One region of the Streptomyces doebereineriae genome, then DNA from elsewhere that is predicted to be linked to it. Evidence: riboswitches for the same ligand, from Rfam matches in the RefSeq annotation. Region 1 holds a riboswitch; each other region holds the start of a gene.
The links. Region 1 has a riboswitch for S-adenosylmethionine ahead of RNB18_RS11825 (aminotransferase class V-fold PLP-dependent enzyme). Riboswitches for the same ligand answer to the same signal wherever they lie in the genome.

Region 1 (10,378 bases):
AGCCGGGCTTCGACACCCGCAACGGCGTCAAGGTCGTGCTGGGCAAGGAGTACTTCGTACGTATGCGCGGCACCAGCATCGGGATCGCCGAGGGTTCCTCGGAGTCGTACGACCTTCCGGTGTACTACGCCACCCGCGTCACCTGGAGCGGCGAGTACGTCCATGCCGCCCCCTGGTCGGTCGGCTCCCAGGGCTACGCCAACGTCAGCCACGGCTGCACCGGCATGAGCACGTCCAACGCCGAATGGTTCTTCGACACCGTCCACGAGGGCGACGTGGTCCAGGTCGTCAACTCGGGCGGCAACACGATGGAGCCGTTCGGCAACGGCTTCGGCGACTGGAACCTCGACTGGAAGAAATGGCGCGAAGGCAGCGCCCTGGTGGCCGGCACCCCGGACGCCCCCAGCCCCGACCAGACGGCAAGGCTGAGGCCGCAGAGCATCTAGCGGGAGGGGGGAGCAGCTCTCAGGCGCTCAGAGCCTTCCGGTCCCGCAGCAGGGAAGCCAGCGCCGAGGCGAACTCCACCGGATCCACCGGATGGGTCACCGCGGCCTCCGCCCGGCTCCACGTCGCCAGCCACGCGTCCTGCGGCCGCCCGATCAGCAACAGCACCGGCGGGCAGTCGAACACCTCGTCCTTGATCTGCCGGCAGAGCCCCATGCCGCCCATCGGCACGGCCTCCCCGTCCAGCACACAGACGTCGATCCCGCCCTTGTCCAGCTCCTTCACCACCGCCGCAGGCGTGGCGCACTCCAGGAACTCGACCAACGGGACGTCGGGAGCCGGTCGACGGCCCGCCGCGAGCCGTACCTGCTCGCGGGTGTTGGAATCGTCGCTGTAGACCAGCACCGTGGCGGTCGGCTGCATTGTTCCTCCGTGACGTCAGCGTCGTAAGGACAGGCCCGTTGGGCCGGATGCTACTCCCTTGAACACCACGTCAACACCGGTATGAAGCAGGGAGACACTCCGAACGGCACCCCCCGGGGTGAGGGCGGGATAAGCGACCGACATAATGTCGGTCGTGGCGACAGCAACGACAGTAGACACCGGGCACGCGCACCCGTCGGTCAACCGACCGAACCTCACCAGCGTCGGAACGATCATCTGGCTGAGTTCCGAGCTGATGTTCTTCGCGGCCCTCTTCGCGATGTACTTCACCCTGCGATCGGTGACGGGTCCTGATCACTGGAAAGAGATGGCGCACGCCCTGAACGTTCCGTTCTCGGCGACGAACACCACGATCCTGGTGCTCTCTTCCCTCACCTGCCAGCTCGGCGTCTTCGCCGCCGAGCGAGGTGACGTGAAGAAGCTCCGGGGCTGGTTCATCATCACCTTCATCATGGGTGCGATCTTCATCGGCGGTCAGATCTACGAGTACACCGAGCTGGTGAAGAAGGACGGGATCTCCCTCTCGTCCGATCCGTACGGGTCGGTCTTCTACCTGACCACCGGCTTCCACGGTCTGCACGTGACAGGCGGCCTCATCGCCTTCCTGTTCGTCCTCGGCCGTACGTACGCGGCGAAGCGGTTCACCCACGAACAGGCGACCGCGGCCATCGTCGTGTCCTACTACTGGCACTTCGTCGATGTCGTCTGGATCGGCCTCTTCGCCACGATCTACCTGATCAAGTAGCCGGGCCCGCTCCCGACATCGCAAGCATCGACGCAGAAGATCCTGACACCGGGGTAATCCGTGAAAAAGCTCTCCGCACGACGACGCCACCCGCTGGCAGCGCTCGTCGTCCTACTCCTCGCGCTGGCATGCACCGGGGGGCTGTACGCCGTGTTCGCACCCGCGAGCAAGGCGCAGGCAGATGAAACCGCCCAGTCCCTGGCCATCGACGAGGGCAAGAAGCTCTTCGCCGTAGGCTGCGCCAGTTGCCACGGCGCCGGCGGTCAGGGATCCTCCGACGGTCCGAGCCTCGTGGGCGTGGGCGCCGCGGCCGTCGACTTCCAGGTCGGCACCGGCCGTATGCCGGCCCAGCAGCCTGGCGCGCAGGTCCCGAAGAAGAAGGTCATCTACACGCAGGCCGAGATCGACCAGCTGGCCGCGTACATCTCCTCGCTGGGCGCGGGTCCGAGCATCCCGACGGAGGCGCAGTACGGCCCCGACGGTGCCGACATCGCCAAGGGCGGCGAGCTGTTCCGTGACAACTGCACGCAGTGCCACAACTTCACCGGCAAGGGCGGCGCGCTGACGCACGGCAAGTTCGCGCCGAGCCTCGAGGGCGTCGACCCGAAGCACATCTACGAGGCCATGCAGACCGGCCCGCAGAACATGCCGTCGTTCCCCGACACCACGCTGTCGGAGCAGAACAAGAAGGACATCATCGCGTACCTGAACGCGGTCAACGGCGACGACACCGTGAGCCCCGGCGGCCTTGAGCTGGGCGGTCTCGGCCCGGTCTCCGAAGGCCTGTTCGCCTGGATCTTCGGCCTCGGCGCGCTGATCGCGGTCGCCGTCTGGGTCGCCGCTCGGACCGCAAAGGCCAAGAAGTCATGAGTAGCCAAGACATTCCAGAAGAGAACCTGCCCGCAGAGCAGGACGCGCACGGCGCGGTAGGCGTCGCGGACGAGAAGAACCCCTTCGCGGACCCCGGTCTCCCGCCTCACGAGCACCGGGTGCAGGACATCGACGAGCGGGCCGCCAGGCGGTCCGAGCGCACGGTGGCCATGCTGTTCACGGTGTCGATGCTGGCCACCGTCGGGTTCATCGCCTCGTACGTGGGCATCCCCCACGACAAGTCGATCTTCGTCTTCCCGATCGGACACATCAACGCGCTGAACTTCGCGCTGGGCCTGACCCTCGGTCTCGCCCTCTTCGCGATCGGCGCGGGTGCGGTCCACTGGGCCCGCACCCTGATGTCCGACGAGGAGATCGCCGACGAGCGCCACCCGATCGAGGCGTCCCCCGAGGTCCGCGCGAAGGTCCACGCGGACTTCAAGCAGGGCGCCAAGGAGTCGGCGCTCGGCCGTCGCAAGCTGATCCGCAACACGATGTTCGGCGCGCTGGCCCTGTTCCCGCTCTCCGGCGTCATGCTGCTGCGCGACCTCGGCCCGCTGCCCGGCACCAAGCTCCGCCACACCATGTGGCGCAAGGGCCTCCAGCTCGTCAACATGAACACCAACGAGCCGCTGCGTCCCTCCGACGTCGCGGTCGGCTCGCTGACCTTCGCCAAGCCCGAGGGCCTGGAGGAGCACGACGAGGAGTTCCAGACCGAGATCGCCAAGGCCGCCCTGATGATCGTCCGCATCCAGCCGGACAACATCAAGGACAAGCGCGAGCTCGAGTGGTCGCACGAGGGGATCGTCGCGTACTCGAAGATCTGCACCCACGTGGGTTGCCCGATCTCCCTGTACGAGCAGCAGACGCACCACGTGCTCTGCCCCTGCCACCAGTCCACCTTCGACCTCTCCGACGGTGCCCGGGTGATCTTCGGCCCCGCCGGTCACGCCCTGCCGCAGCTGCGCATCGGCGTGAACGACCAGGGTTACCTCGAAGCGCTCGGCGACTTCGACGAGCCTGTCGGTCCTGCATTCTGGGAGCGCGGATGAGCACAAACGAGAGCACCGCGGCCAACGGGGCGCGGCGCGACAAGGCACCGGCGGGCGAGCGCGTCGCCGACTGGGCCGACGGCCGCCTGGGGATCTACTCCCTGGCCAAGGCCAACATGCGCAAGATCTTCCCCGACCACTGGTCGTTCATGCTGGGTGAGATCTGCCTCTACAGCTTCATCATCATCATCCTCACGGGTGTGTACCTGACGCTGTTCTTCCACCCGTCGATGAACGAGGTGGAGTACCACGGCAGCTACGTCCCGCTGCAGGGCCAGCTGATGTCCGAGGCGTTCAACTCGACCATGCACATCTCCTTCGATGTGCGCGGTGGTCTGCTGATCCGGCAGATCCACCACTGGGCGGCGCTGATCTTCCTCGCCGGCATGTTCGTGCACATGATGCGCGTGTTCTTCACGGGCGCGTTCCGCAAGCCGCGTGAGGTCAACTGGCTGTTCGGCTTCCTGCTGTTCGTCCTGGGCATGTTCACCGGCTTCACCGGCTACTCGCTCCCGGACGACCTGCTGTCCGGCACCGGTGTCCGCTTCATGGAGGGCGCGATCCTGTCCGTGCCGATCGTCGGCACGTACCTGTCGTTCTTCCTCTTCGGCGGCGAGTTCCCGGGCGGCGACTTCGTGGCCCGCTTCTACTCGATCCACGTGCTGCTGCTGCCGGGCATCATGCTCGGCCTGGTCGTCGGCCACCTGATCCTGGTCTTCTACCACAAGCACACGCAGTTCGCGGGCCCCGGAAAGACAAACAACAACGTCGTCGGCATGCCGCTGCTGCCGGTCTACATGGCCAAGGCCGGAGGCTTCTTCTTCCTGGTCTTCGGTGTCATCGCGGCCATCGCGGCGATCGCCTCGATCAACCCGATCTGGTCGATGGGCCCCTACCGTCCCGACCAGGTGTCCACGGGCGCCCAGCCGGACTGGTACATGGGCTTCTCCGAGGGCCTGATCCGTGTCATGCCGGGCTGGGAGATCAACTTCTGGGGCCACACGCTCGTCCTGGGTGTGTTCATCCCGCTGGTGATCTTCCCGCTGGTCCTGGTCGCGATCGCGGTCTACCCGTTCATCGAGTCCTGGGTCACCGGCGACAAGCGCGAGCACCACATCCTGGACCGCCCGCGCAACGCGCCGACGCGTACCGCCTTCGGCGTCGCGTGGATCACCTGGTACATGGTGCTGCTGATCGGTGGTGGAAACGACCTGTGGGCCACCCACTTCCACCTGTCGATCAACGCCATCACCTGGTTCGTCCGGGTCGCGTTCTTCGTCGCCCCGGTCCTCGCGTTCATCGCCACCAAGCGGATCTGCCTCGGCCTCCAGCGCCGCGACAAGGACAAGGTGCTGCACGGCCGCGAGTCCGGCATCATCAAGCGCCTGCCGCACGGTGAGTTCATCGAGGTGCACGAGCCGCTCAGCCAGGAGCAGCTGCACACGCTCACGGCGCACGAGCAGTACGAGCCGGCCGCGATCGGTGCCACGGTCGACGAGAACGGCGTCGAGCGCAAGGTGAAGGGCTCCGAGAAGCTGCGCGCCAAGCTGAGCGAGGCGTACTACGGCGAAGAGGCCCAGATCCCCAAGCCCACCGTCGAGGAGTACAAGGAGATCACGAGCGGCCACGGCCACCACTGATCGCTGCGCTCGCCACGCGCGATGAAGGGCCCCGTCCGAACACCGGACGGGGCCCTTTGCCGTGCCCCGGGCTGGATAGGGTGGGAGCACATTGTTCTACGACATCTGGAGCGGCCCCATGAGCGCTGTGACCCCCGCTGGAGGCAACACCGCGGCGGGCCGTTCCTGGCCCGCTCTGCTCAACGGCCTGCTGGAGGGCCGTGACCTGTCCGCCGACGACACCGCCTGGGCGATGGACCTGATCATGCGCGGCGAGGCCACGGACGCGCAGATCGCCGGGTTCGCGGTGGCGTTGCGCGCCAAGGGCGAGACCGTCCAGGAGATCACCGGGCTCGTCCGGACGATGTACGAGCACGCGAACGTCATCGAGGTGCCGGGCCGGACCGTCGACATCGTCGGCACGGGCGGCGACGGGGCGAAGACGGTGAACATCTCCACGATGTCGGCGATCGTCATCGCCGGCACGGGTGCGAAGGTCGTCAAGCACGGCAACCGGGCCGCCTCCTCCGCGTCCGGCGCCTCGGACGTCCTGGAAAAGCTCGGCGTCAATCTGGAGCTGACGCCGAAGCGGGTGGCCGAGGTGGCCGAGGAGGCCGGGATCACCTTCTGCTTCGCGATCAAGTTCCATCCGGCGCTGCGTCATGTGGCTGCCGCGCGAGGGCAGTTGGGGATCCGGACCACCTTCAACGCGCTCGGTCCGCTGACCAACCCGGCCAAGGTGAAGGCGCAGGCCGTGGGCGTCGCCGACCCCCGCCTGGCACCGCTCATCGCCGGCGTCCTGGCCGAGCGGGGCAACTCCTCCCTCGTCTTCCGCGGCGACGACGGCTTCGACGAGCTGACCACGACGTCCACGTCCCGGGTGTGGGTCGTGCGCGACGGCAAGGTCACCGAGGAGAGCTTCGACCCGAGGGACGTCGGCATCGAGCTGGTCCCGGTGGAGGCGCTGCGGGGCGCGGACCCGTCGTACAACGCGGAGGTCGCGCGGCGGCTGCTGGACGGCGAGACGGGCCCGGTCCGGGACGCCGTACTGCTGAACTCGGCGGCGGCGCTGGTGGCGCTCGACCCGGGTTCGGGGACGCTGGCCGAGCAGATCGGCGCCGCCATGACGAAGGCCGCCGAGTCGATCGACTCCGGGTCCGCCAAGCGCACGCTGGACCGCTGGGTGGCCGCGAGCCACGCGTAGCAGGCACTGCGGTCCCGTAATCCGGACACGGGTTGCGGGACCGCGATCACTTCACGTACGTTCCTGTACCAGGTCATGAGTGACAGTCATGAGGCCCCGGCCGACTGTCCGGCAACCCTCCGTCCGTGGCGGGGTGCCCCGGGTGAAGACCAGGCCGTAGGCAGCGAGGTCTACGGCAAGCGCGGGCCCCTCTCGAAACCCAGGGGTCCTGGTCATTCGAGGGAGTCTTCCGTGAGCAAGCGAATGCGATAGGGCGCCGAGCCCCGCCTCCGCACACCCATCTCACCTTTCTTTTCACGGGAGTCCCCATGTCTGTCTCCACCGCTGCCTCCGCCCAGACCATTTGTGCCCAGCTGCCCGTTCTGGGGCGAGATGTCACCGTCCCGCTCGTCACCGGCGGCGAGGTCACCTACGCGGCCCTCGACTACGCGGCCAGCGCCCCCGCCCTCCAGCGGGTCTGGGACGACGTGGCGGCCTACGCGCCCTACTACGGCAGCGTGCACCGCGGTGCCGGCTACCTCTCGCAGCTGTCGACCGACCTGTTCGAGAACGCCCGCAGGACCGTCACCGAGTTCCTCGACTGCCGGGACGACGACCAGCTGGTCTTCACCCGGTCGACCACCGACTCGCTCAACCTCCTCGCCGCCGCCCTCCCCGCCGACTGCCAGGTCTTCGTCTTCGAGACCGAGCACCACGCCTCGCTGCTGCCGTGGAAGGACGCCCGGGTCACCTACCTCGACGCCCCGCGCACCCCGCGGCAGGCCGTCGAGACGCTGGAGAGGGCCCTCGCCGACCGGGACCCCCAGGGCCCGGCCCTGGTGTGCGTCACCGGCGCCTCCAACGTCACCGGTGAGCTGTGGCCCGTACGGGAGCTTGCGGCAGCCGCTCACTCCCACGGCGCCCGCATCGTGCTCGACGCGGCCCAGCTGGCCCCGCACCACCCGTTGAGCGTCCGTGACCTCGACGTCGACTGGGTCGCCTTCTCCGGCCACAAGCTCTACGCCCCCTTCGGCTCCGGAGTCCTGGCCGGCCGGGCCGACTGGCTCCGGGCCGCCGACCCCTACCTCGCGGGCGGTGGCGCCAGCCGCAAGGTCACCCGGCGCGAGGACGGGGGAGTGGACGTGGAGTGGCACGAGAGCGCCGCCCGCCACGAGGCCGGCTCGCCGAACGTCATCGGCGCCTACTCCATCGCCTCCGCCTGCCGGGCCCTCACCGAGGCCGGCTTCGACACCCTGGTCGCCCGCGAGCAGCACCTGATCGAGAAGGTGCGGGCGGGCCTCGCCGAGGTCCCCGAGGTCCGCGTCCTGTCCCTCTTCGGTGACGACGCCCCCCGTGTCGGCGTGATCTCCTTCGTGGTCGAGGGCTGGAACAGCTCCCACTTCGCCGCCGCCCTCTCCGCCGAGTACGGCATCGGCGTCCGCGACGGCCTCTTCTGCGCCCACCCCCTCGTCCGCACCCTCCTCGGCAGCGACCCGCAGTCCCAGGGCGAGTGCGGTGCCCCCGAGGCCGCGCCCGGCGAGAAGTCCCTCAACGCGATCCGGGTGAGCTTCGGCGCGGGCACACCGGACGAGCATGTGGAGCGGTTCGTGCGGGCCGTGAAGGAACTGGTCGCGGACGGCGCGAAGTGGACGTACCGCACCGAGGACGGCCGTTGCGTCCCGGCCGTCTGACGTACTGACGTCCGGCGCGCGTATACGCTCCCCCTCAGCAGCCGTACGGAAAGCAGGGGGAGCACGGGGTGCAGGAGCTGCGCGAGACGGACCCGCGGACCATCGGGCCCTACGAGGTCCTGGGCAGACTCGGGTCCGGCGGCATGGGCGAGGTGTATCTGGCCGAGGCGCGGGGCGGGCTGCGGCTGGCCGTGAAGGTCGTACGGGCCGAGCACGCCGAGGACCGCACCTTCCGCGCCCGGTTCCGGCACGAGGTGCGGGCCGCACAGACCGTCGGAGGGACGGGCACGTACACCGCGCGGGTCGTGGACGCGGACACCGAGGCCGCGCGGCCGTGGATGGCGACCGAGTTCGTGGCGGGGCCCAACCTGCGGGACGCGGTGCTCGACCGGGGACCGTTGCCCGCGGACGCGGTACGGCTGCTGGCGGCCGCGCTCGCCGAGGCGCTCGCCGCGATCCACGCCAAGGGGCTGGTGCACCGGGACCTCAAGCCCTCCAACATCCTGCTCTCGCCGGACGGGCCCAGGGTCATCGACTTCGGGATCGTCAGGGCTCTGGAGGGCACGGCACTGACCCGGACCGGCGTGGTCGTCGGGTCGGTCGGCTATCTCTCGCCCGAGCAGATCCGCAACGGCGCCCAGGTGGTACCGGCCAGTGACGTCTTCTCCCTGGGCGCGGTCCTCGCGTACGCGTCCGGCGGCAAGGAACCGTTCGGCGAGGGGCAGGATTCGGTCGTTCTGCTGCGGATCCTGACCGGGGACGTCGACCTGTCCGCCGTACCGGAGGAACAGCTGCCGCTGGTGGAGGCGTGTCTGCGGGACGACCCCGGCGCGCGGCCGACGCCCGCGGAGCTGGTCGCGGCCGCGGGGCACACCGCGGGATCGCTGCGCGAGGGACTGCGGGCGGGGTGGTACGGCCCCGGCACCGTGAAGGAGCCGGAGGCCGCGCAGGGTGGTGCGCGCTGGGTTCCCGGGCACGACTCGGGGGAGCGGGAGAGCCGGGTCGAGTACGTGGCGCCGGTGACCGTCACGGACGTCCCCGCGGCCACCCGTGTCCCACCGACGCCCGCTCCACCCTCCCGGCGGCGGCTGCTGCGGGCCGCGGTGGGCGGTGCCGGGGTCGTGGCGGCCGGCGGTGTGGGCGGGTGGCTGTGGCTGCGGGACTCCTCGGACGGATCCGCGAAGGGCGAGACGGTGGCCGGGGCGAGCGGTGCGGGGTCCGTGACGGGCACGCCCGCGACGGGCTGGCAGTACAAGGTCCAGGGGCTCGGCGGGCGGCGCGGCCCCTGCGCCGCCCTCTCGCCCGACGGCACACGGGTGTACGTCGGCGGCGCGGACGGCTCGCTGCACGCGCTGGACCTGGACGGGCGGACCGTCTGGCACACCGCACTGGGCGCCGAGGCCATGTCCCCGCTCGCCACCGCGCAGGGCGTGTACTGCCTGCTGGAGGACGACCAGGAGGGCGCCTCCAAGCTGTGCGCGCTCGGCCGGGGCGGCAAGGTCCGCTGGGCCAAGGCGTTCGCCGCGAACAGCCAGTTCCTGGTCACCGCGGGGCAACTGATCCTGGTGTCCTACGGCGACGGCTCGGAGGCGGGCGGGGTGCGGGCCTACGCCCCCGACGGCAGAGTGCGCTGGTCCACGCCGACCGGGCCGGCGCCCACCAGCGAGCCCCTGGTGGCGGACGGGGTGGTCTACGTCGGCACGTTCGGGGACCAGGTGCAGGCGCTGGACGCGAAGACCGGCAAGCGGCTCTGGGCGACGGCGGCCGGCCTCGACGCCGGGCGGCCCGCGCTGGTCGGCGACACGCTGGTGGTCGGATCGGGCGGCGAGCAGATGCTGCACGGCATCGGCCGCAAGGGCAAGCCGCTGTGGGACTCGACCAACGACAAGGTGTACGGCAGCCGCTACTTCACCTGCGTGCCCTTCGGCGGCCTGGGCGTCACCGCCTCCGACTACGAACTCGTCGCCCTGGACCCCGCCGACGGGTCGACGGTCTGGTCCTTCCGGTTCAACGACGAGGGAAGCCAGTACAGCAACCCGACGGTCTTCGGCGACACCGTCTACGTACGCCACGGCTCGACGCTCTACGGCGTCAACCGCAAGGGCAAGCAGACCTGGCAGAAGCGCGTCGAGGGCGGTGCCTCCGTCGGCAACCAGTCGCCGGTCGTCCGGAGCGGCCGCGTGTACGTGGCGACCGCCGACGGCATCACCGTGCTCGCGCTCGACTCCTAGGCCCTAGCCGTCGAGGCCGATCGCGAACGCGGCCTCCAGGTCGTGCTGGGAGTAGGTCCGGAACGCCACATGCGTGTCCGTTCCCTCCACGCCCGGGAT
Region 2 (10,378 bases), on a different contig from region 1:
GCGGTCGGCGCCCTTGCCCGCGCCGATGCGGCCCTCCGCGAGGCCGCCGGTGCGGACGTCGTGGCCGAGGGCGACCGGGACGCCCCCGAGGCGGTCGGTGAGCAGCCCGCGCAGCGGGAGGTCCCGCCAGCCCAGGTTGGCGGAGTAGGCCGCGATGCCCCGCTCCTCGTCGACGATGCCGGGCACGGCGACGCCGGCCGCGAGCGCGGGGGCGCCGAGGTGCTCGATGCCGTACGCGCGCAGCTCGGCGGCGAAGTCGAGGATGCCGTCGACGACCGCGTCGGGGCCGCGGTCGCGGCCGGTCGCCCGGCGGGCCTGGTGCAGGAGTTCGCCGCCCGCGCCGACCAAGGCCGCCTTCATCCCGGTGCCGCCCACGTCGAGGGCGATGACATGTCTCACGGAGACAGTGTGGCCCTTCGACCCGCAAGAGGTCTAGTCCACTCACGTGGTGTAGACCTTACGTCGGAGATATGTATGACTTTTCGAAAGTTTTTGAACGTGAGTGTGGGGCGGTTGTCGGTGCGGCGGCGCAGGACGGGAACGATCGCGGCGGTGTCCGCGCTGGGCATGACGGCGGTCCTCGGCGGCTGCGGGCTGGGGGCCGGGTCGGACGAGGTGACGCTGAGGCTGGTCGCTGCCGACTACGGCGACAGCTCGGCCAACAGCTCCCAGAAGTACTGGGACAAGCTCGTCAAGGAGTACGAGGCCGAGCACTCCGGCGTGAAGATCGACGTCAGCGTGTACTCCTGGACCGACGTGGACCGCAAGGTCAAGGAGCTGGTCGACGCCGGGAAGGCACCCGACATGGCGCAGATCGGCGCGTACGCCGACTACGCCGACAAGGGGCTGCTGTACAAGGCCGACGACCTGATCGGGATCCGGGAGCAGGCGGACTTCGTCGCGCAGCTGGCCTCGGCGGGGCGGATCAACGGGATGCAGTACGGCATGCCGTTCGCCGCGTCCACTCGGCTGCTCTTCTACAACAAGACCCTCTTCGCCGACGCGGGGCTCACCCCGCCGACGACCTGGAAGCAGCTCGCCGCGGATGCCGAGGCGCTCAAGGCGGACGGGGTGAAGTACCCGTACGCGCTGCCGCTCGGTCCTGAGGAGGCGCAGGCCGAGACCATGCAGTGGCTGCTGAGCGGGGGCGGCGGGTACGTCGACTCCGTCGGGACCTACGGCATCGACTCCGGCGAGAACGTCACGACGCTGACCTGGCTCAGGGACGACCTCGTCGGCAAGGGGCTGACCGGGCCGGTCGCGCCCGAGAACCTCAACCGGGCCGCCGCGTTCTCGGCGTTCGCCGCCGGGGACGTCGGCATGCTCAACGGGCATCCCTCGCTGATGAAGACCGCCGCCGCCAAGGGGCTGAAGTTCGGGATGGTGCCCATGCCCGGGGCCCACGGGGAGACCAAGAACTCCATGGGGGTCGCCGACTGGATGATGGCCTTCAAGCAGAACGGGCACGCCGAGCAGGTCGGCGACTTCCTCGACTTCGTGTACAGCGAGAAGAACGTGCTCGCGTTCTCCCGCGAGTACGACCTGCTGCCGGTGACCAACTCCGCGTCCTCGGTCATGAGCCGGGCCTCGCGGGACTCCGACCTCAAGCCCTTCCTCGACGCGCTGCCCGACTCCGAGCTGCCTCCGGTGGGCAAGACGTCCTGGGCCTCGGTCAGCGCGGCCGTGAAGAAGCAGATCGGGTCGGCGGTGAGTTCGGGCGGGAGCCCTTCGGAGGTGCTGCGCGCGCTGCAGCTGACCGCGCAGAAGGCGGAGTAGTCGCTGTCAGTGGCGGGGGTTACGGTTCCGGGCATGGAGCATCCGGAGCTGGACCGCAGGGAGCGGGACATCCTCGCCCTGGAGCGCCGCGGCTTCCCGGGCCCCGGCGCCAAGGAGCGGGCCATACGGGAGGAGCTGGGGCTGGCGCCGGTCCGCTACTACCAGCTGCTGAACGCCCTGCTGGACGACGAGCGCGCCCTGGCCTTCGACCCGGTGACGGTGAACCGCCTGCGCCGGGTCCGGGAGGCGCGGCGGCAGGAACGCTGAGGGCCGGGTGAGGGTCAGGTGAGTCGTTCCGCCAGGGCGCGCAGCAGGCCCACCACGCCGCCCGGGCCGTCCACCACCAGGTCCGCCCGTTTGCGCAGTTCCGTCACCTCGTCGCTGCCGCTGCACACCAGGAGGCCGGGGGTGCCGGTGCTGCGAAGGTCGTCGACCGCGGAGAAGGCCGGGAGGTCACCCAGGTCGTCACCGCCGTAGAGGACGGACGTGGCGGACAGTTCGCGGACGTGGGTCAGGAGGGCCACGCCCTTGTCCATACCCGGGGGGCGCAGTTCCAGGACCAGGCGGCCCGGCTCGACGATCAGGCCGTGCCGGCCGGCCAGGTCGGTGAGGGGGGCGCGCAGGGCGTCGAAGGCGGCCTGGGGGTCCGGGGCCCGGCGGGTGTGGACCGCCACCGCCCGGCCGCCCTTCTCCTCGATCCAGGCGCCCGTTCCGTCGAGGAACTCCGGCAGCTCGGCACGGACCGCGGCCACGCCCGGGTGCGGTTCGGGCGCCGTGACCTCGCCCGTCACCGCGTCCCAGCGTTCCGCGCCGTAGTGGCCGAGGACCGTCAGGTGCTCCAGGCCGGGGACGCCCGCGAAGCCGCCGTAGCGGACCGCGATCTCGGCCGGGCGGCCGGTGATCACCGCGACGGAGGCCACCTTCGGTGCCAGGGCGGCGAGGACGGCCACCGCCTCGGGGTGCGCCCGCGCCTGCTCCGGGTCCGCCACGATCGGCGCCAGCGTCCCGTCGAAGTCGAGCCCGATGACCGCCCGCTGCGGCTCCGCGAGAATCGCCCGCAGCCCGTCCCGCCCGGCGGGCGTCGCCGGGCTCGGCAGGGCGCCGGGGTCGGTGTGGCTGCTCATGGGGTACCTCTCCGCGGGGTGAAGTGGGGGCAGTCGGGTGGTCGGGGCATCGGTCAGTGGCGCAGTCGGCTGGTGGCTGGAGGGCCGGGTGGCCGGGTGGTCTGGTTGGCACGGTCGGCCAGTCGCCTGACCGGCGCAGTCGCTCAGCCGGTCACCGGGGTCGCCCGCTCACGGCGCCAGCCGGTCACCGGGGTCGCCCGCCCACCGCGTTCACCTGCTCACCGCCTTCAGCGCGTTCAACTGGTCCAGGAACCACTGCGCCGGCGGCAGTGCCGTCGCCGCCGCGGTGAGCCTCTTCGCTCGTTCGGCCCGTTCGTGGGCCGGCATCGTCAGGGCCTCGTGCAGGGCCGCCGCCGTCTGTTCCACGTCGTACGGGTTCACCACGATCGCGTCGTCGCCCAGCTCCTCGTACGCCCCGGCCTCCCGCGACAGGACCAGCGCGCACCCCTCGTCGGACACCAGCGGCACCTCCTTCGCGACCAGGTTCATGCCGTCCCGGATGGGGTTGACCAGCGCCACGTCGGCCAGCCGGTACGCGGCCAGCGAGCGGGCGAAGTCGTCCTTGACGTGCAGCACGACCGGAGTCCAACCCGGCGTCGCGTACTGGGAGTTGATCTCGTCCGCCAGCCGCTGCACCGAAGCCGTGTAGTCCCGGTACACCGCCAGGTCCTGCCGCGACGGATACGCGAACGCCACGTGCACGACCCGCTCCCGCCATTCGGGCCGCGACTCCAGCAGCCGCCGGTAGGCGAGCAGGCCGCGCACGATGTTCTTCGACAGTTCGGTGCGGTCGACCCGGACGATCGTCTTTCGGCCCGCGCCGATCTCCTCGCGCAGGGCGACGATGCGCTCCTCGACGTCGGCCTCGTGGGAGCGGGCGCGCAGGAAGTCGGCGTCCGCGCCCAGCCCGTGCACCCCGATCCGGGTCTCTCCGAGCCCGTCCGCGAACTCCGTGGCGCACGCCGTGAAGGCGTCCGCCCAGCGGCGGGTGAGGAAGCCGAGCCGGTCGGCGCCCAACATGCCCCGAAGGACCTGGCCCGCGATGTCGTCCGGCAGCATCCGGAAGTAGTCCACCGGCGCCCACGGCGTGTGCGAGAAGTGGGAGATGCGCAGGTCGGGACGGAGCTCACGGAGCATCCCCGGCACCAGACACAGGTGGTAGTCCTGGACCAGGACCGCCGCCCCCTCGCCCGCCTCCTCGGCGAGAGCTTCCGCGAAGGCGCGGTTGTACGTCTCGTACGACCCCCACTGCCGCCGGAACTCCGCGTCGAAGGCCGGCTCCAGCGGGGTCTGGTAGAGGAGATGGTGGACGAACCAGAGGACCGAGTTCGCGATGCCGTTGTACGCGTCCGCGTGCACGTCGGCCGGGATGGCGAGCATGCGGACGCCGTCCTCGCCGACCCCCTGCCGCACCGCCTCGCGGTCGCCGTCGGACAGCGCCGAGCACACCCACAGCGCGCCCGCCTCCGGACCGATGGCCGACAGCCCCGAGACCAGTCCGCCGCCGCCCCGTTTGGGGCTCAGCGAACCGTCCTCCTGGACCGCGTACGAGACCGGGCCGCGGTTGGACGCGACCAGCACCTGGGCAGCACCCTGCACGGAAGACGTGGAAGCCATACGCCACAACCTAGCCCGGCCCGGAAACGCTCAAACGTACGGTTGCGCTCAGTGCGCGGACGTATACGGAACGCCCCGTTCTGTCACCCGGTCGCTCACGCGACCTTACGCTTCGCGTACTCCGCGATCTCCACCATCGGCGGCCGCTCCTCGGTGTCCACGGAGTACGTACGCGGCTCGAAGCCGTCCCGGCCCCGCTCGAACTGGGTGAGGGAGGGCCGGATCATATGGCCGCGGGCCAGCCTCAGCTGGGCGGTGCGGTAGATCGCGGCGGACATCCGGCCCAGGGCCTGCCCGTCCTGGTGACGGTGCTTGCGCACACCGACGTCGACCTGTGCGAGCGCGTCCAGGCCCACCAGGTGCAGAGCGTCGACCAGCATGCCCAGCTCGACGCCGTAGCCGACGGGGAACGGGAGCTGCTCCAGCAACGAGCGCCGGGCCGCGTACTCGCCGCCCAGCGGCTGCACGAAACCGGCCAGCTGCGGCCAGTGCATGTTCAGCAGCGGACGTGCCATGAGCTCGGTGACCCGGCCGCCCTGCCCGGCGGCGCCGCCCAGGGGACGGTCGTACATGCCCTTGACCAGGTCGACCTCGGGGTCGGTGAGCAGCGGGCCGACGATGCCGGAGACGAAGTCCGAGGAGAACTCCTTCAGGTCGGCGTCGATGAAACAGACGATGTCCCCCGAGGTGGCGAGCAGGGAACGCCACAGGACCTCGCCCTTGCCGGGCACGGCGGGTATGCGCGGGAGGATGTCGTCGCGGTGGACGACCCGCGCACCGGCCGCGGCGGCGACCTCGGACGTGCGGTCGGTGGATCCCGAGTCGACGACGACGATCTCGTCGACGAGCGGGACCTGCTGCATGAGGTCATGACGGATCACGGAGACGATGTCACCGACCGTCTCCTCCTCGTTGAGCGCGGGCAGGACAACACTGACCGTCCGGCCCGTGCCCCGCTTCGCCGCCATGATCCTGTGCAGCGGGCGATCGGTCACGGACCAGGAACGCGTGGCCAGCCAGCGCTCGACTTCGTTCAGCACAGTGCGCGGCTCCTCTGCCTTTGATCCATCTCGCGGTTCGGACGTCTCTCTCAACTGTCCTGGCCGTCGGTTACAGTCTTGAACAACGCGGATGACCATCGCATGTCCTGGGTGGCCCGCTGTTCACAACTTCATACCGCTCATCCAGAGGGGCAGAGGGATACGGCCCGATGAAGCCCCGGCAACCCTCCAGTCGGTTCTCGTAGCGATCGCTGACGATCGTTTCCGCGAGGCTCCCGACTCGGGAAGGTGCCAAATCCGTCTCACGGCGAGATGCGTCGTGAGGAAGATGAGGAGAAAGGGCCTCGCCTCCATGGCTGTGCAGACTGTTGCAAGCACCACGAACTCCGTCGATCTGGGTCCCGCCGCGGCGCTGAGCTGCCGCGAATGCGGCCACCGCGTCCCGCTCGGTCCGGTCTTCGCCTGCGAGGAGTGTTTCGGCCCGCTCGAGATCGCGTACGACTTCTCGGCCTACGACACCGAGGAGCTCCGCAAGCAGATCGAGGCGGGCCCCGCGAACATCTGGCGCTACGCCCCGCTGCTGCCCGTCCCCGCGGACGTGGCGGACAAGCCGAACATCAACCCCGGCTGGACCAAGCTCGTCAAGGCCGACAACCTCGCCCGCGAGCTGGGTGTCGACGCCGGCAAGCTCTTCGTGAAGGACGACTCCGGCAACCCGACGCACTCCTTCAAGGACCGGGTCGTCGCCCAGGCCATCGAGGCCGCTCGCGCCTTCGACTTCACCACCCTCTCCTGCTCCTCCACCGGCAACCTCGCCGGCGCCGTGGGTGCCGCCGCGGCCCGGGCCGGGTTCCGATCCTGCGTGTTCATCCCGCACGACCTGGAGCAGGGCAAGGTCGTGATGGCCGCGATCTACGGCGGCGAGCTCGTCGGCATCGAGGGCAACTACGACGACGTGAACCGCTTCTGCTCCGAGCTGATCGGCGACCCGGCCGGCGAGGGCTGGGGTTTCGTCAACGTCAACCTGCGGCCGTACTACGCGGAGGGGTCCAAGACCCTGGCGTACGAGATCTGCGAGCAGCTGGGCTGGCAGCTCCCCGACCAGCTGGTCGTGCCGATCGCCTCCGGCTCGCAGCTCACGAAGATCGACAAGGGTCTGCAGGAGCTGATCAAGCTCGGGCTCGTCGAGGACAAGCCGTACAAGATCTTCGGCGCGCAGGCCGAGGGGTGCTCGCCGGTGTCGGTCGCGTACAAGGCGGGCCACGACGTGGTCCGGCCCCAGAAGCCGAACACCATCGCCAAGTCCCTCGCGATCGGGAACCCGGCGGACGGTCCGTACGTGCTGGACATCGCGCGTCGCACCGGTGGTGCGGTGGAGGACGTGAACGACGAGCAGGTCGTCGACGCGATCAAGCTGCTCGCGCGGACCGAGGGGATCTTCGCGGAGACCGCGGGTGGCGTGACCGTCGGCGTGGCGAAGAAGCTGATCGAGAACGGTCTGCTGGATCCCTCGCTGACGACCGTCGTGCTGAACACCGGTGATGGTCTGAAGACGCTGGACGCGGTGGCGGGTACGGGTCTCACCGCCACGATCCGCCCCAACCTGGATTCGTTCCGCGAGGCCGGCCTCGCGTAGTCGCCGCGGCCGCTGAAAGCCCTCACCCCGACCGGAGGTCCTGAAACATGAGCGTTTCCGTCCGTATCCCCACCATCCTGCGCACCTACACCGGCGGGCAGGCCGAGGTGCAGGCCGAGGGCGCGACCCTCGCCGACGTCATCGCCGATCTGGAGAAGAACCACACCGGTATCGCCGCGCGCGTTCTCGACGACCAGGGCAAGCTGCGGCGGTTCGTCAATGTGTACGTCAACGACGACGATGTGCGCTTCGAGCAGGGGCTGGAGACGGCGACGCCCGACGGGGCCGGCGTCTCGATCATTCCGGCCGTCGCCGGCGGGTGACCGTATGACTGGTCATTACCTTCGGTAACGGTAATTACCGAGTGTTCATCGGATTGCCCCCTCCGCTTGAGAAGCGGAGGGGGCAATTCTCTATGGTTGAGCGCGGTACAGTTGGGGAAGCAGCGGCTTTCTTCTTGCCGCGTGCATATGAGTTCTCGCTCCACATGCGATGAGAAGTAGCCAAAGTGTGCGCGTCTTAAGTGCCTTATGTGTCTTTTATGGGGCCCGACTTGCCCCGAATTCAGGCGAATTCTCACTACATTCCGGACCCCTTCCGTCCAGAATTCTCGTCCGATTGACCTGTTGCAGACGGCAGTTGGACAGATACATTCAGCCGCGGTCGACGCGTTCCGGCGCACGCCCCCAACCATGTGGGGGGTGAGGTCTGACCCGGATCCACGAAGTGTGGATCCGTGCAAGGGCCAGTAATAGGGGAGTTAGGCATGGCTCAGGGCACCGTCAAGTGGTTCAACGCGGAGAAGGGGTACGGCTTCATCGCGGTCGACGGTGGTGCGGATGTATTCGTCCACTACAGCGCGATTCAGATGGACGGCTACCGCACCCTTGAAGAGGGCCAGCGGGTCGAGTTCGAGATCTCGCAAGGTCAGAAGGGGCCGCAGGCGGACATGGTTCGCCTGGCGACCGGCTGAAGCACGCGCCGGGTAACAACAGCGTCGTTCTTCTGTTCTTCTTCGAAGGGCTCGTCCCCCATAGGGAGTCATGGGGTACGGGCCCTTCGGCATGCCCGGGGCCGGCCCGTACGGGCCGGTAGCGAGCTGTCTCCGGTGCTCGGTGTCCTGCCCGATACACGAGAGGCGCTTGCACTCGACCATGCCGAGTGCTAATCATTGGCGTTAGCACTCTGAAGGTGAGAGTGACAAAGATGGACCGGGTCGGTGAGGCCCGCAGGCCTTGTGGGGCAAGGATCCACAGGCCGGCGAGCCGTCCGTCGCGGGCGCGGGCGCGGTCCGAAGGAATCACCCCCAGTCCTGGAGGGACCACTTCACATGGCCAAGATCATCGCGTTCGACGAGGAGGCGCGGCGCGGCCTCGAGCGCGGCATGAACCAGCTCGCGGACGCCGTCAAGGTGACGCTCGGCCCCAAGGGCCGCAACGTCGTCCTCGAGAAGAAGTGGGGCGCCCCCACGATCACCAACGATGGTGTCTCCATCGCCAAGGAGATCGAGCTCGAGGACCCGTACGAGAAGATCGGCGCCGAGCTGGTCAAGGAAGTCGCCAAGAAGACGGACGACGTCGCCGGTGACGGTACGACCACCGCGACCGTGCTCGCCCAGGCCCTGGTCAAGGAAGGCCTGCGCAACGTAGCCGCCGGCGCCAACCCCATGGCCCTCAAGCGCGGTATCGAGAAGGCCGTCGAGGCCGTCTCCGCCGCCCTGCTCGAGCAGGCCAAGGATGTCGAGACCAAGGAGCAGATCGCCTCCACGGCCTCCATCTCCGCCGCCGACACCCAGATCGGCGAGCTCATCGCCGAGGCGATGGACAAGGTCGGCAAGGAAGGCGTCATCACCGTCGAGGAGTCCCAGACCTTCGGTCTGGAGCTGGAGCTCACCGAGGGTATGCGCTTCGACAAGGGCTACATCTCGGCGTACTTCGCCACCGACATGGAGCGGATGGAGGCGTCGCTCGACGACCCGTACATCCTCATCGCCAACTCCAAGATCGGCTCCGTCAAGGACCTGCTCCCGCTCCTGGAGAAGGTCATGCAGTCGGGCAAGCCGCTGCTGATCATCGCCGAGGACGTCGAGGGCGAGGCCCTGTCGACCCTGGTCGTCAACAAGATCCGTGGCACCTTCAAGTCCGTCGCCGTCAAGGCCCCGGGCTTCGGTGACCGCCGCAAGGCGATGCTGAACGACATCGCCATCCTCACCGGCGGCGAGGTCATCTCCGAGGAGGTCGGCCTCAAGCTGGAGAACACCTCCATCGACCTTCTGGGCCGTGCCCGCAAGGTCGTCATCACCAAGGACGAGACCACCATCGTCGACGGTGCCGGCTCCTCCGAGCAGGTTCAGGGCCGGGTCAACCAGATCCGCGCCGAGATCGAGAACAGCGACTCGGACTACGACCGCGAGAAGCTCCAGGAGCGCCTGGCGAAGCTCGCCGGTGGCGTCGCCGTCATCAAGGCCGGTGCCGCGACCGAGGTCGAGCTCAAGGAGCGCAAGCACCGCATCGAGGACGCCGTTCGCAACGCGAAGGCGGCCGTCGAGGAGGGCATCGTCGCCGGTGGTGGCGTGGCCCTCATCCAGGCCTCCTCGGTCTTCGAGAAGCTGGACCTGGAGGGTGACGAGCTGACCGGCGCCAACGCCGTGAAGCTGGCCCTGGAGGCCCCGCTCAAGCAGATCGCCGTCAACGGTGGTCTCGAGGGTGGCGTCATCGTCGAGAAGGTGCGCAACCTGCCCGTCGGCCACGGCCTGAACGCCGCGACCGGTGAGTACGTCGACATGATCGCCGAAGGCATCATCGACCCGGCGAAGGTCACGCGCTCTGCCCTGCAGAACGCCGCCTCCATCGCCGCGCTGTTCCTCACCACCGAGGCCGTCATCGCCGACAAGCCGGAGAAGGCGGGCGCTGCCCCGGCCGGCGGCGGCATGCCGGGCGGTGACATGGACTTCTGATCGACCCCCGGCCGCCAGGCCTGACGGTTGATCAACGTCCTTCCCGGGGGCGGCACTTCCTGGAAACAGGGATGGCCGCCCCCGGTCTTTTCCTGCGCTATGCTTGATCACGAGCCGCTCGACGTGAACTCCCGTCGGTCGACTACGCGTTGGTGGTCCAAGGAAAGACGCCCCGCTTCCTGCGGGGAGATGCAGGTGCAAGGCCTGCCCGGCGCTCGACACGAAGCCCGTCCCACGATGGTGGGGCGGGCTTCTTTCATGCGCGGCC
Region 3 (10,378 bases), on a different contig from region 1:
AACCGCGGTCCGGCCCGTCGGATCTCGTGGCTGGCGACAGTGCTCATGGCTCTCCCTCTGTGTGCTGCCGTACGGGGGGTCTCGCGCTGCGGTCACCTCTCACCTGACAGATGAAGGCGACGTCAGACGCGGCGACACGCGGACGCGTCGACGCGTGCCAGATCCACGTACAACCTGCGGTACAGCAGCACTGGGATGCCCACCCCACCATGTCTACCAGGCGAGCCCGAGACGGATCATTGCAGCTGCATGAATCTTCCGGGCAGGCGTCAGAAGCCCACGGTGTCGCGGACGAGGACGACCACACCGCGCTCGGGGAAGGCCTCGCGCTCCAGAATGAGGATCTTGCCGATGAAGGAGGTCTGGGCGTAGGTCTCCTGCAGCCGGCGCCATTCCTTGGGCAGGCTGTAGTCGTGGATGCGGCGGAGCCCGGTCGCCATGTCCGGGACGATCTTCTGTGCGCCGACCACCCAGATCGCCTTGCGGGCTCCGGACGCGTAGGGGGCGAGCTGGCTGCCGCTGGCAGAGCCGACCAGCAGATATCCGTCCTCGGAGACCGCGTGCACGCTGCCGACGACGACGTCCGGCGTTGCCCCGAGCCGGATCTGGGCATACACGTCGTCGCCCAGGTTGCCCGAGGCGGCCCGCACGGAGGTGAAGTCGCCGGACTCGTCGAGCGCTTCGGTGATTCCGGACAGGCGCAGTGTCTCGCTGCTCGCGGTGAACACTGTCTGGTCGCGCGCGACCAGCGCGAGGACGAGTTCGCGGGCGTCGGTCAGGGTGTCGACGAGGTGCACGATGTAGTTGTGGTCGCGCAGTGCTTCGGCGGCACGGTCCAGTTGGGCCTCGTCGGCGGGCTTCGCGAAGGTCTCGTCGACTACGGGTGCGGGCGCGGTCATGGGGTCCTCCGGCGAGGGCGTCGGGTCCGTCTGGTAACTGGCATCAGTCTGCGAAACCCTGGGCCGGCCGCGGAAGACGGCACTTTTTACTGCCTCAGTGAGCCGGAGGGAACCATGGCCACCCACGATGCCGATCCCACGAGGGTGCTGAAGGGGCGGGACGACACCACCTGCCGGGTCCGTGAAGTCCTGGACCGTGTCGGCTCCAAATGGTCGCTGACCGTCATCCACGAACTCGGCCCGGGCACAAGGCGTTTCACCGAGATCAAGGACGCCGTCCCCGGTATCAGCCAGCGCATGCTCACCGAGACCCTGCGTCTTCTGGAGCGCGACGGCCTGATCTCGAGAACCGTGCATCCCGTCGTGCCGCCCCGCGTCGACTACGAGCTCACCCCGCTGGGCCGGACGCTCCTCGACACGGTGCGCACGCTCCTCGACTGGGCTCTGACCCACATCGACGACATCGACAAGGCCCGGGACGCGTACGACACCCGCACCTGAGGCGCGCCTCCCTGTCCTCATCGCTTGCGAACGCGGTGTTTCCGTTCTGCGAACAGGACGCCGTGACGGGGGACGAGGGCCGGCCACCGGTGTGACCATGTCCGCATGCTCCCGGGAGAAGATCGCGCCGCCCGTCGGGTGCTGATGGTGTGCATGGCGGCAGGGGTCACAACTCTTCTCGACCAGTCGGTCCTCAACATCGCTGTGCCGGCGCTGCGTCAGTCGCTCGAGGCGGGTCCCACCGATGTGCAGTGGATCGTCGCCGGTTACTCACTGACCTTCGGCCTGATGCTGGTGCCGGGCGGCAGCCTCGGTGACGTGCGCGGGCGCAAAGGGCTGTTCCTCGTCGGGCTGTCGGCCTTCGTCCTTTTCGGTGCGGTGGCCGCCACCGGTGTGCGACCGGACCTGCTGATCGCCGCGCGGCTGGTGCAGGGCGCCGGGGCAGGTCTGGTCAACTCCCAGGTCATCGGCACCCTTCAGGACGTCTTCAGCGGCCTGGACCGGGCGCGTGCACTGGGCCTGTACGCCGTCACGGGCGGCATCGCCGCGGCGCTCGGACCGGCGCTCGGCGGCGCCCTGGTCGCGACCTGCGGCCCTGAGTTGGGATGGAGGCTGTGCCTGCTGCTCAACACGCCCTGTGGGATGGTCACCCTCTGGCTCGCGTTCCGCTGGCTCCCGAAGGCACGGGGGACGGTCGGACGCAGTCGGCTCGACTGGTGGGGACTGATCTGGGCCGGTGCGCTCACCCTGGCCCTGATGCTGCCCTTCATCAGCAGACCGGGCAGCGCCCAGGGTGCGGCACTGTGGGCCGTCACCGCGGTCGGACTGGCCTGCTGCCTGGTTCTCGGACAACGTCTGCGCATGCGATCCGGACGGGTTCCGCTGGTGCACCCTTCACTCCCACGCTCGCGCCCGTACACGCTCGGGACAGCCATCGCGATGGCCGCCTTCGGCTCCTCGCTGGCGGCGACGCTGGTCCTGACCATGTTCCTGCAGAGCGGTCTCGGACTGTCCGCGCTCACCGCCGCTCTTGTCACCCTCCCATCCGCCGTGGCCATGGGAGTCACCTCGGCCGTGGCCTGGCGCGTGGTGCGCCGTCTCGGACCGCACACCGTCACCGTCGGTCTCGCCCTGGGAATCCTCACGTTGCTGGGCGGCGCGGCCGTCGCCCTCACCGCGCCGCGCACCGCGCTCCCTCTGCTGCTCGCCGCCGTTCAACTCCTGTCCGGTGCCGCCGCCGGGCTGACCGTCTCCCCCAACCAGGCCCTGGTCCTTCAGCACGCTCCGGCCGAGGCCGCGGGAGTGGCCGGTGGCATTCTCCAGATGGCCCAGCGGATCGCCGCGGCCGTCGCCCTCAGCGCCGTCTCCGGGAGCTATCTGCACGGTACGTCGGGATCAACCGGCGGCCCCCGTACGGCATTTGCACACGCGACTCTCCTCTGTGCCGGTCTGCTCACCGCGGCCGCCGTCCTGTCACTGCTGCGTCCGCACCTCACGGCTCGACCCCGTCCTCAGCTCCCCGGGCCAGGACACCCGCACCCCGTTGACGGATTACGTCGGAGATAGATAAAGTTTCAAATGGCATTGAGTGTCAGCATCAAGCCCTGGCTTGCTGACCGGCAACCCTCCGACGCGGTGGGGTGCTCCAGGTGAAAGCCCGGCCGGGTCGCCGACCCGGCAAGCGCGAGGCCCCGCGGCAGGGGCCCGACATGGAGGAGTGAGCGTGCGGCACAGCAGCGTCTCGAGTCTCTCCATGACGGCTTCCGCGACTCTCCCCCGCTTCTCCCGTCGACGCCACATCGACCTGCAGCGCATCACCAGCTGCCTGTGTCATGGCTGACTGCGTCCCGTCGACTGGCTGAAGCCGCTCACCGCTGTCTTTGACACGCGCGGCAATTCCTGAGCCCTTTCCCTCTCAGCGCTCTCACACAGTGCGGCTCTTTTCGTGAGCAACACCATCCCCTCATCTCCATGCCCGCGCGCGTAGAACGTGCGTGTCGGCTTTCGAGTAGGAGACCTCGTTCCGTGATATCTCATCCGGATTCCCGCTCTGCCCGATGGGCGGCACTGTCCGCGCTCCTGACAACCAGTGTGCTGCTGACCGCATGCTCGTCCGGCAGCGGCAGCAGCTCGAGCAACGACGGCGGTCAGGCCAGGCCCGGCGGCACACTGACGTTCGCGGTGGGTTCCGACGCCGGCTGCGTGGATCCGCAGCAGGTCGGCAGCAACGACACCATCTACTCGTTGCGTCAGGTCGTCGACTCCCTGACCGACCAGGATCCCAAGACCGGCAAGATCGTGCCGTGGCTGGCGAAGAGCTGGGACATCAGCCCGGACACGAAGGCCTTCACCTTCCACCTCAGATCCGGTGTCACCTTCAGCGACGGAACACCGCTGACCGCGCAGGTGGTCAAGGACAACTTCGACGCGGTACCGAAGCTCGGCGCCCTGGGAATCCTGGCCCAGGGATACCTGAGCGGCGTGGAGAGCACCACCGCGGTCGACCCGCTCACCGTGCGGGTGAAGTTCAAGCAGCCCAACGCCCAGTTCCTCCAGGCCACTTCCACGTTCTCACTGGGCATCGAATCGTCGGCGAGCGCGAAGAAGTCCCCGCAACAGAAGTGCAGCCAGGGGATCGTGGGCAGCGGCCCGTTCACGCTGAAGAGTTACGTCCAGAACCAGTCGATCACCTTGGCCAAGCGCGCCAAGTACGACTGGGGTTCCTCGCTGTGGACCAAGAAGGGCGAGGCGTACCTCGACAAGGTGGTGTTCAAGGTGGTGCCCGAGGCGGGGGTGCGCACCGGCAGCCTGCAGTCCGGCCAGGTGGACGCGATCAGCAGCGTCGGCAAGGCCGACGAGGCGGCGCTCAAGGGCGGCCAGGTGAGCCTGCTGGGACGGGCCAACCCGGGCAACGTGTTCAACCTGGGGCTGAACAACTCCCGGCCGCTGCTGAAGGACGTGAAGGTGCGTCAGGCGATCCTGTTCGCCATCGACCGGCAGCAGATCGTCGACGCCGTGTTCCCGACCGGCACGCAGCCGGCCACCAGCATCCTGGCGCACACCACGCCGGATTACGCGAACCTCGGCTCGGCTCTGGCCTACGACGCGGCGAAGGCGAAGTCGCTGCTGGACTCGGCCGGTTGGAAGACCGGCAGCGACGGCATCCGGACGAAGAACGGCACCAGACTGAGCCTGGCCGTCACGTGGTTCGCCAATGCGGCCACGAACCAGCCCGCGCTGGAGCTGATCCAGCAGCAGCTCAAGGCCGTCGGCATCGACGTCGCGCTCAAGGAACGGCAGATCAGCCAGCTCGCCGCGACGCTGCAGTCCGGTGACTTCGACGCCGGGTGGGGCAACCTGACCCGCGCCGACCCGGACATCCTGCGCAGCCAGTACTCCACCCGGCTGGCCAACTTCTACCACCTGCCCGCAAGCCCGCTGGACTCGCTGCTGAACCAGCAGGCGGCGACCACCGATGCGGCCAAGCGCAAGCAACTGGTCGACCAGGCACAGCAGTTGATCGTGAAGAACGCGTACATCGTGCCGGTGGTGGAGCTGCAGACCCAGCTCGGGGTGGCGAAGAAGGTGCACGACCTCGACTTCGAGGCCTCCAGCCGGATCCAGCTGCACGACACCTGGATCGGCTGACGCATGCGCCGCTATGTGATCAAACGCCTCGCACAGGCCCTCGGGGTGCTGTGGGCGGCCTACACGGTCTCGTTCCTGGTGCTGGATTTCCTCCCCGGTGATCCGGTGTCGGCGATGGCCGGCGCCGGAGCGGACTCGGGGCAGGTCGATCCGGCGCAGCTCGCCAGGCTCCGACACGAGTACGGCTTCGACAAGCCGGTGCTGGTGCAGTACGCCGACCACCTCGGCGACGCGGTACGCGGGGACTTCGGCGACTCGGTCTCCACCGGCCGATCGGTGACCACGACCCTGAGCGACGCACTTCCACAGACCCTGACGCTGACCGGCACGGCGCTGTTGCTCGCGGTGGTCCTCGGCGGCTCTCTCGCGGTGTTGGCGACCTACACCTCGCGGCGATGGCTGCGGCAACTGCTGCTGTCGTTGCCGCCGCTGGGCGTGTCTGTGCCGACCTTCTGGGTCGGGCTGCTGCTCGTCGAGCTGTTCTCCTTCCGGCTGCGGTGGTTCCCCGCGTTCGGCAACGACGGATTGCCGGGCTTGGTGCTGCCGTCGCTGACGCTGGCGCTCCCGACCGGCGCGCTGGTGGCGCAGGTGCTGGCCAAGAGCCTGCTCACGGCCCTGGATCAGGCCTATGTGGAGACAGCGCGGGCCAAGGGCGCGGGCAGGCTGCGGATCCACCTGCGGCACGCCCTGCGCAACGCGTCACTGCCGGCGCTGACGGTCGTCGGGCTGCTGGCCGGGCAACTGATCGCCGGTTCGGTGGTCGTGGAGACCGTGTTCTCCCGTGACGGCCTGGGCCGGGTGACGGCCGCCGCGGTCACGGCCCAGGACATCCCGTTGGTCCAGGGAGTCGTGGTGTTCGGAGCGCTGATCTTCGTGCTGGCGAACCTGATCGTCGATCTCGTCTATCCGCTGCTCGACCCGCGGATCGTCGTGGCCTCCGGCAGGAAGGGGAGCCTGGCATGACCCAGCCCCTCGTCGACGACGTCGCCACCGGCGCCGCGCTCGGCCCCGCACGATCCGTCGAACCCGGCCCCGACCCGAGTCCCGGAGAAGGTCTCGAACTGCGGCGCGTCCTGCGCTTCTTCGTGCGCCGGCCCGGCCTGCTGGCATCGGTCCTCATCGTGGTCCTCGTGGTACTGGCCGCGTTCCGGCCGGGTCTGTTCACCTCCCAGGACCCGTTGCACGGGGTGCCGTCGCAGAACTTCCGCGGCCCCAGCGGCGCACACTGGTTCGGCACCGACGAACTGGGACGCGACCTGTTCTCCCGGGTGGTGCACGGTGCGCAGCTGTCACTCAAGGCCACGCTGATCGCGGTGGCGGTCGCCTTCGTGGTCGGTGGCCTGCTCGGCCTGGTCGCCGGCTTCGTGGGCCGCTGGGTCGACGACGTACTGATGCGCTTCGTCGACGTACTGCTGTCGATCCCGGCACTGTTCCTCTCCCTGGCGCTGGTCACCGCGCTGGGCTACGGAACGGTCAAGGTCGCCGTCGCGGTCGGGGCCGCCAGCGTCGCCGCCTTCGCCCGGGTGACACGCGCGGAGGTGCTGCGGGTACGGCAGGCGGTCTTCGTCGAGGCGTCGCGCTCGTGCGGGACCCGCTGGTACTCAGTCCTCGGCCGGCACGTACTGCCCAACGCGGCGGGCCCGGTGATCGTCCTGGCCACCCTCGACTTCGGCACCTCGGTCCTCGCAGTGTCGTCGCTGAGCTTCCTCGGCTACGGGGCACCGCCCCCCGCACCGGAATGGGGCACGCTGATCTCCGACGGGCGCAACTACCTGGGCAACGCCTGGTGGCTCACCGCACTGCCCGGCCTGGCGATCGCCGCGACCGTACTGGCCACCAACCGCATCGCGCGAGCCCTGGACGGCGAATGGTCCCGACAGCGATGACCGGCCCCACGACGGACGAACCCGGAACGGGTGGGAATGTGACGAACACACCGCAACCGCTGCTGGAGGTACGGGGCCTGTCGGTGTCGTACCGCACCCGCGGCGGCACTGTGCAGGCCGTGCGAGGCGTGGACCTCGACGTGTGGCCGGGCCAGGTGACCGCGGTGGTCGGCGAGTCCGGATCCGGCAAGAGCACGACCGCGCACGCGATCATCCGGCTCCTGGCGGCGAACGGCGGCATCGACGCCGGCACCGTCCGCTTCGGCCGCCAGGACCTCTCCTCGCTGTCCGAACGCGAGCTGCGCACCGTACGCGGCGCACGGATCGGCCTGGTGCCCCAGGACCCCACCGTGTCGCTCAACCCCGTCAAACGCATCGGCGAGCAGGTCGCCGAGGTGCTGCGCATCCACCAGCTGACGACCCGCCGGTCCGCCCCGTCGGACGCGGTCGCCATCCTGGAGCAGGCCGGACTGCCCGACGCGGCCACCCGCGCCCGGCAGTACCCGCACGAACTGTCCGGCGGAATGCGGCAGCGTGCCCTCATCGCCGTCGCCATCGCCGGCAAACCCAAGCTGATCATCGCCGACGAGCCGACCAGCGCCCTGGACGTCACCGTGCAACGGGTCATCCTCGACCACCTGCAGCACCTCACCGAACAGTCCGGCACCGCGGTGCTGCTGGTGACGCACGATCTCGGCGTGGCCGCCGACCGGGCACAGCGGATCGTGGTCATGTCCGAGGGCCGGGTTGTCGAGGCCGGTCCGACCCGCGACATCCTCGACAACCCGCAGCACGCATACACCCGGCGGCTGCTGGCCAGCGCGCCGAGCCTGGCCACGGCCCGCCCCCGAGCCACGGTCACGACGCCGTCCGCTCCCGGGACGGCGCCGTTGGTCGAGGTCCAGGGTGCGGTCAAGGAGTTCCGCCTGCCCGGCTCCGGGACGCTGCGCGCGGTCGACGACGTCAGCTTCACCCTCCACCGGGGCCGCACGCTGGCCCTGGTCGGCGAGTCCGGCTCCGGGAAGTCCACCACCGCCCGCCTGGTGCTCCGCCTGACCGACCCGACCGCCGGACGCATCGTGTTCGACGGCGCCGATGTCACGACCGCGCGCGGGGCACCGGCGCGGCAGCTGCGACGCCGGGCCCAGCTCGTCTACCAGAACCCGTACGCCTCGCTGGACCCGAGGTTCTCCATCGGCGAGGTGATCACCGAGCCGCTGCGTGCCTTCAAGGTCGGCGACCGCGCCTCCCGGCTGGCCCGGGCCCGGGAACTGCTCGATCGGGTGGCGCTGCCCGCGTCGACGCTGGAGCGCCGCCCGGCGGAGCTGTCCGGCGGCCAGCGGCAGCGCGTCGCGATCGCCCGCGCCCTGGCACTCTCCCCCGACCTGGTCGTCTGCGACGAGCCGGTGTCCGCCCTCGACGTCTCCGTCCAGGCCCAGGTCCTCGACCTGCTCGCCGAACTGCAGGCCGACACCGGGGTGGCGTACCTGTTCATCTCGCACGACCTGGCCGTCGTACGCCAGATCGCCCACCACGTCGCCGTCATGCGGGCCGGCCGCATCGTCGAGACGGGCACCGCAGAAGACCTGTTCGCCCGGCCCCGCCACGCGTACACCCGCGAACTGCTCGCGGCGATCCCCGGCGGCCGTTACCCCAGGACCGCATCCGAGCCCCTGGAAACGAAGGAGCACGCATGACCGTTCAGGACACCACCGCAGACCTGTCCGCCTTCACCCGCGACTGGCAGGAGTGGCACACCAGGCAGGAGGCACGACTCGCCGACCCCCACGGGTTCCTCGCCATCACCGGCCTGCACTGGCTCAGCGACGAGCCGCAGCGCTTCCCCGACGCTCCGGGCGCCTGGTCGACCGGCGCCGACGGGGTCGTCGTGGTCCTCGACGACGGCGAGGAACTGGTCGTCGACGGCACCCCCGTGCGCGGCGAGCACCGCTTCGGGGTGCTCCCGGAGCGCGGCGGGGTGAACGCGGTCTGGGACGACGCGGTGATCGAGGTGGCCAAGCGCGGCGGACACGACATCGTGCGTCCTCGGCACCCGGAAACCCCTCTGCGTTCCGCCTTCACCGGCACGCCCGCCTATGCCCCGCATCCCCGCTGGGCCGTGACCGGCCGCTACACGGCCTTCGACGAGCCGCGGCCCACGACCGTGGGTGCCGCGGTCGAAGGCCTTGAGCACGTGTACGACGCGCCGGGCCGGATCGAATTCGAGCTGGACGGACGGGAGTTGGCACTGACCGCGTTCCCCGGACACGCTCCGGGCAGTCTGCTGGTGCTGTTCACCGACGCGACCTCCGGGGTCACCACCTACGCGGCCAACCGGGCCCTCGCCCTCGACCCGCCCGCCGCCGACGGCACGGTCGTCCTGGACTTCAACCGGGCGGCGAACCTGCCGTGCGCCTACACCGACCTGGCCACCTGCCCACTGCCCCCGGCCGAGAACCGGCTGCCCGTGGCGGTCGAGGCAGGGGAAAAGATCCCCCGCGAGCGCGGCGGGTCCTGACCAGCCGACGCCACCGGGATCACCAGAGAGGGACGCACCCCGAATGAGTACCCCCACGATCAGCTCGCTTGCCTTTCTCAGTCCGGGCAACTTCGCCGACGGCGACCCGTACACCGGCCTGGAGGAGACGCTCCAGCTGTTCGAGTACGGCGAACGGCTGGGCTTCGACGGCGCCTGGATCCGGCAACGCCATCTCGAACACGGTGTCGGCTCGGCTGCGGTCTTCCTCGCCGCGGCCGGCCAGCGCACCCAGCGGGTCGAGCTGGGGACCGCGGTCATCCCGATCGGGTACGAAAGCCCGTTCCGCCTCGCCGAGGACCTGGCGCTGGCCGACGTGCTGTCCCGCGGCCGGCTGCAGGTCGGCTTCAGCACCGGCATGCCGCACGCCGAACTCCTCGGCGACTTGGTGTACGACGGGGACTGGCGCGGCTTCGACCTGTCCTACGGCAGGATCGCCCGGGTCGTCGAGAACCTGCGCGGCGACTACCTCGGCGGCCCGGACACGGTGATCCAGTCGCCGGGCAACACCCAGCGGCCACGCCTGCAGCCGCACAGCCCCGGCCTGGTGGACCGGGTCTGGTACGGCGGCGGCAGTCAGCGCTCGATCCGGTGGGCAGCAGAGCACGGCCTGAACCTGCTCAGCGGCAACATCGTCACCGGCGAGAGCACCGACGACTTCACCACGGCCCAACTCGCCCTGCTCTCCGAGTACCGACGCGCCCTCGCCGAGGACCGCCCGACACGGGTGGCGCTCGGTCGGGTGATCGTGCCGTTCGACAGCGCGGACACGACCACCCGCGCCCGCTACCGGGACTACGCGGCCAGTCGGCACGCGCGCACCCTGGCACCGCAGGGCCCGAAACGGATCCTGTTCGCCCCGGACGTGGTCGGGACCGCGGAACAGATCCTGGAGCAACTGGCCGCAG

Region 2: linked by a shared signal. The riboswitch ahead of thrC (threonine synthase) and the one ahead of RNB18_RS11825 (aminotransferase class V-fold PLP-dependent enzyme) in region 1 are both predicted to bind S-adenosylmethionine.
Region 3: linked by a shared signal. The riboswitch ahead of RNB18_RS53780 (putative leader peptide) and the one ahead of RNB18_RS11825 (aminotransferase class V-fold PLP-dependent enzyme) in region 1 are both predicted to bind S-adenosylmethionine.

The regions. Positions count from the first base shown of each region.
Region 1 is NZ_JAVREZ010000003.1:487,414-497,791, reverse strand. Features, by position in the region: gene RNB18_RS11860 (L,D-transpeptidase) at 1-446, shown strand, start outside; gene RNB18_RS11855 (response regulator) at 466-867, opposite strand; gene ctaE (aa3-type cytochrome oxidase subunit III) at 1,013-1,633, shown strand; gene qcrC (cytochrome bc1 complex diheme cytochrome c subunit) at 1,694-2,503, shown strand; gene qcrA (cytochrome bc1 complex Rieske iron-sulfur subunit) at 2,500-3,555, shown strand; gene qcrB (cytochrome bc1 complex cytochrome b subunit) at 3,552-5,195, shown strand; gene trpD (anthranilate phosphoribosyltransferase) at 5,314-6,378, shown strand; SAM riboswitch class IV at 6,450-6,566, shown strand; gene RNB18_RS11825 (aminotransferase class V-fold PLP-dependent enzyme) at 6,687-8,048, shown strand; gene RNB18_RS11820 (protein kinase domain-containing protein) at 8,117-10,279, shown strand; gene RNB18_RS11815 (Lrp/AsnC family transcriptional regulator) at 10,283-10,378, opposite strand, start outside.
Region 2 is NZ_JAVREZ010000014.1:110,196-120,573, reverse strand. Features, by position in the region: gene RNB18_RS33730 (ROK family protein) at 1-399, opposite strand, end outside; gene RNB18_RS33725 (ABC transporter substrate-binding protein) at 475-1,776, shown strand; gene RNB18_RS33720 (DUF3263 domain-containing protein) at 1,810-2,043, shown strand; gene otsB (trehalose-phosphatase) at 2,058-2,900, opposite strand; gene RNB18_RS33710 (alpha,alpha-trehalose-phosphate synthase (UDP-forming)) at 3,111-4,517, opposite strand; gene RNB18_RS33705 (glucosyl-3-phosphoglycerate synthase) at 4,613-5,557, opposite strand; SAM riboswitch class I at 5,695-5,853, shown strand; gene thrC (threonine synthase) at 5,871-7,154, shown strand; gene RNB18_RS33695 (ubiquitin-like small modifier protein 1) at 7,202-7,477, shown strand; gene RNB18_RS33690 (cold-shock protein) at 7,921-8,127, shown strand; gene groL (chaperonin GroEL) at 8,485-10,110, shown strand.
Region 3 is NZ_JAVREZ010000010.1:112,175-122,552, forward strand. Features, by position in the region: gene RNB18_RS27670 (TauD/TfdA dioxygenase family protein) at 1-47, opposite strand, end outside; gene RNB18_RS27675 (LUD domain-containing protein) at 270-899, opposite strand; gene RNB18_RS27680 (winged helix-turn-helix transcriptional regulator) at 1,014-1,400, shown strand; gene RNB18_RS27685 (MFS transporter) at 1,506-2,966, shown strand; SAM riboswitch class IV at 2,981-3,090, shown strand; gene RNB18_RS53780 (putative leader peptide) at 3,154-3,240, shown strand; gene RNB18_RS27690 (ABC transporter substrate-binding protein) at 3,426-5,048, shown strand; gene RNB18_RS27695 (ABC transporter permease) at 5,052-6,011, shown strand; gene RNB18_RS27700 (ABC transporter permease) at 6,008-6,934, shown strand; gene RNB18_RS27705 (ABC transporter ATP-binding protein) at 6,916-8,631, shown strand; gene RNB18_RS27710 (DUF1684 domain-containing protein) at 8,628-9,452, shown strand; gene RNB18_RS27715 (LLM class flavin-dependent oxidoreductase) at 9,496-10,378, shown strand, end outside.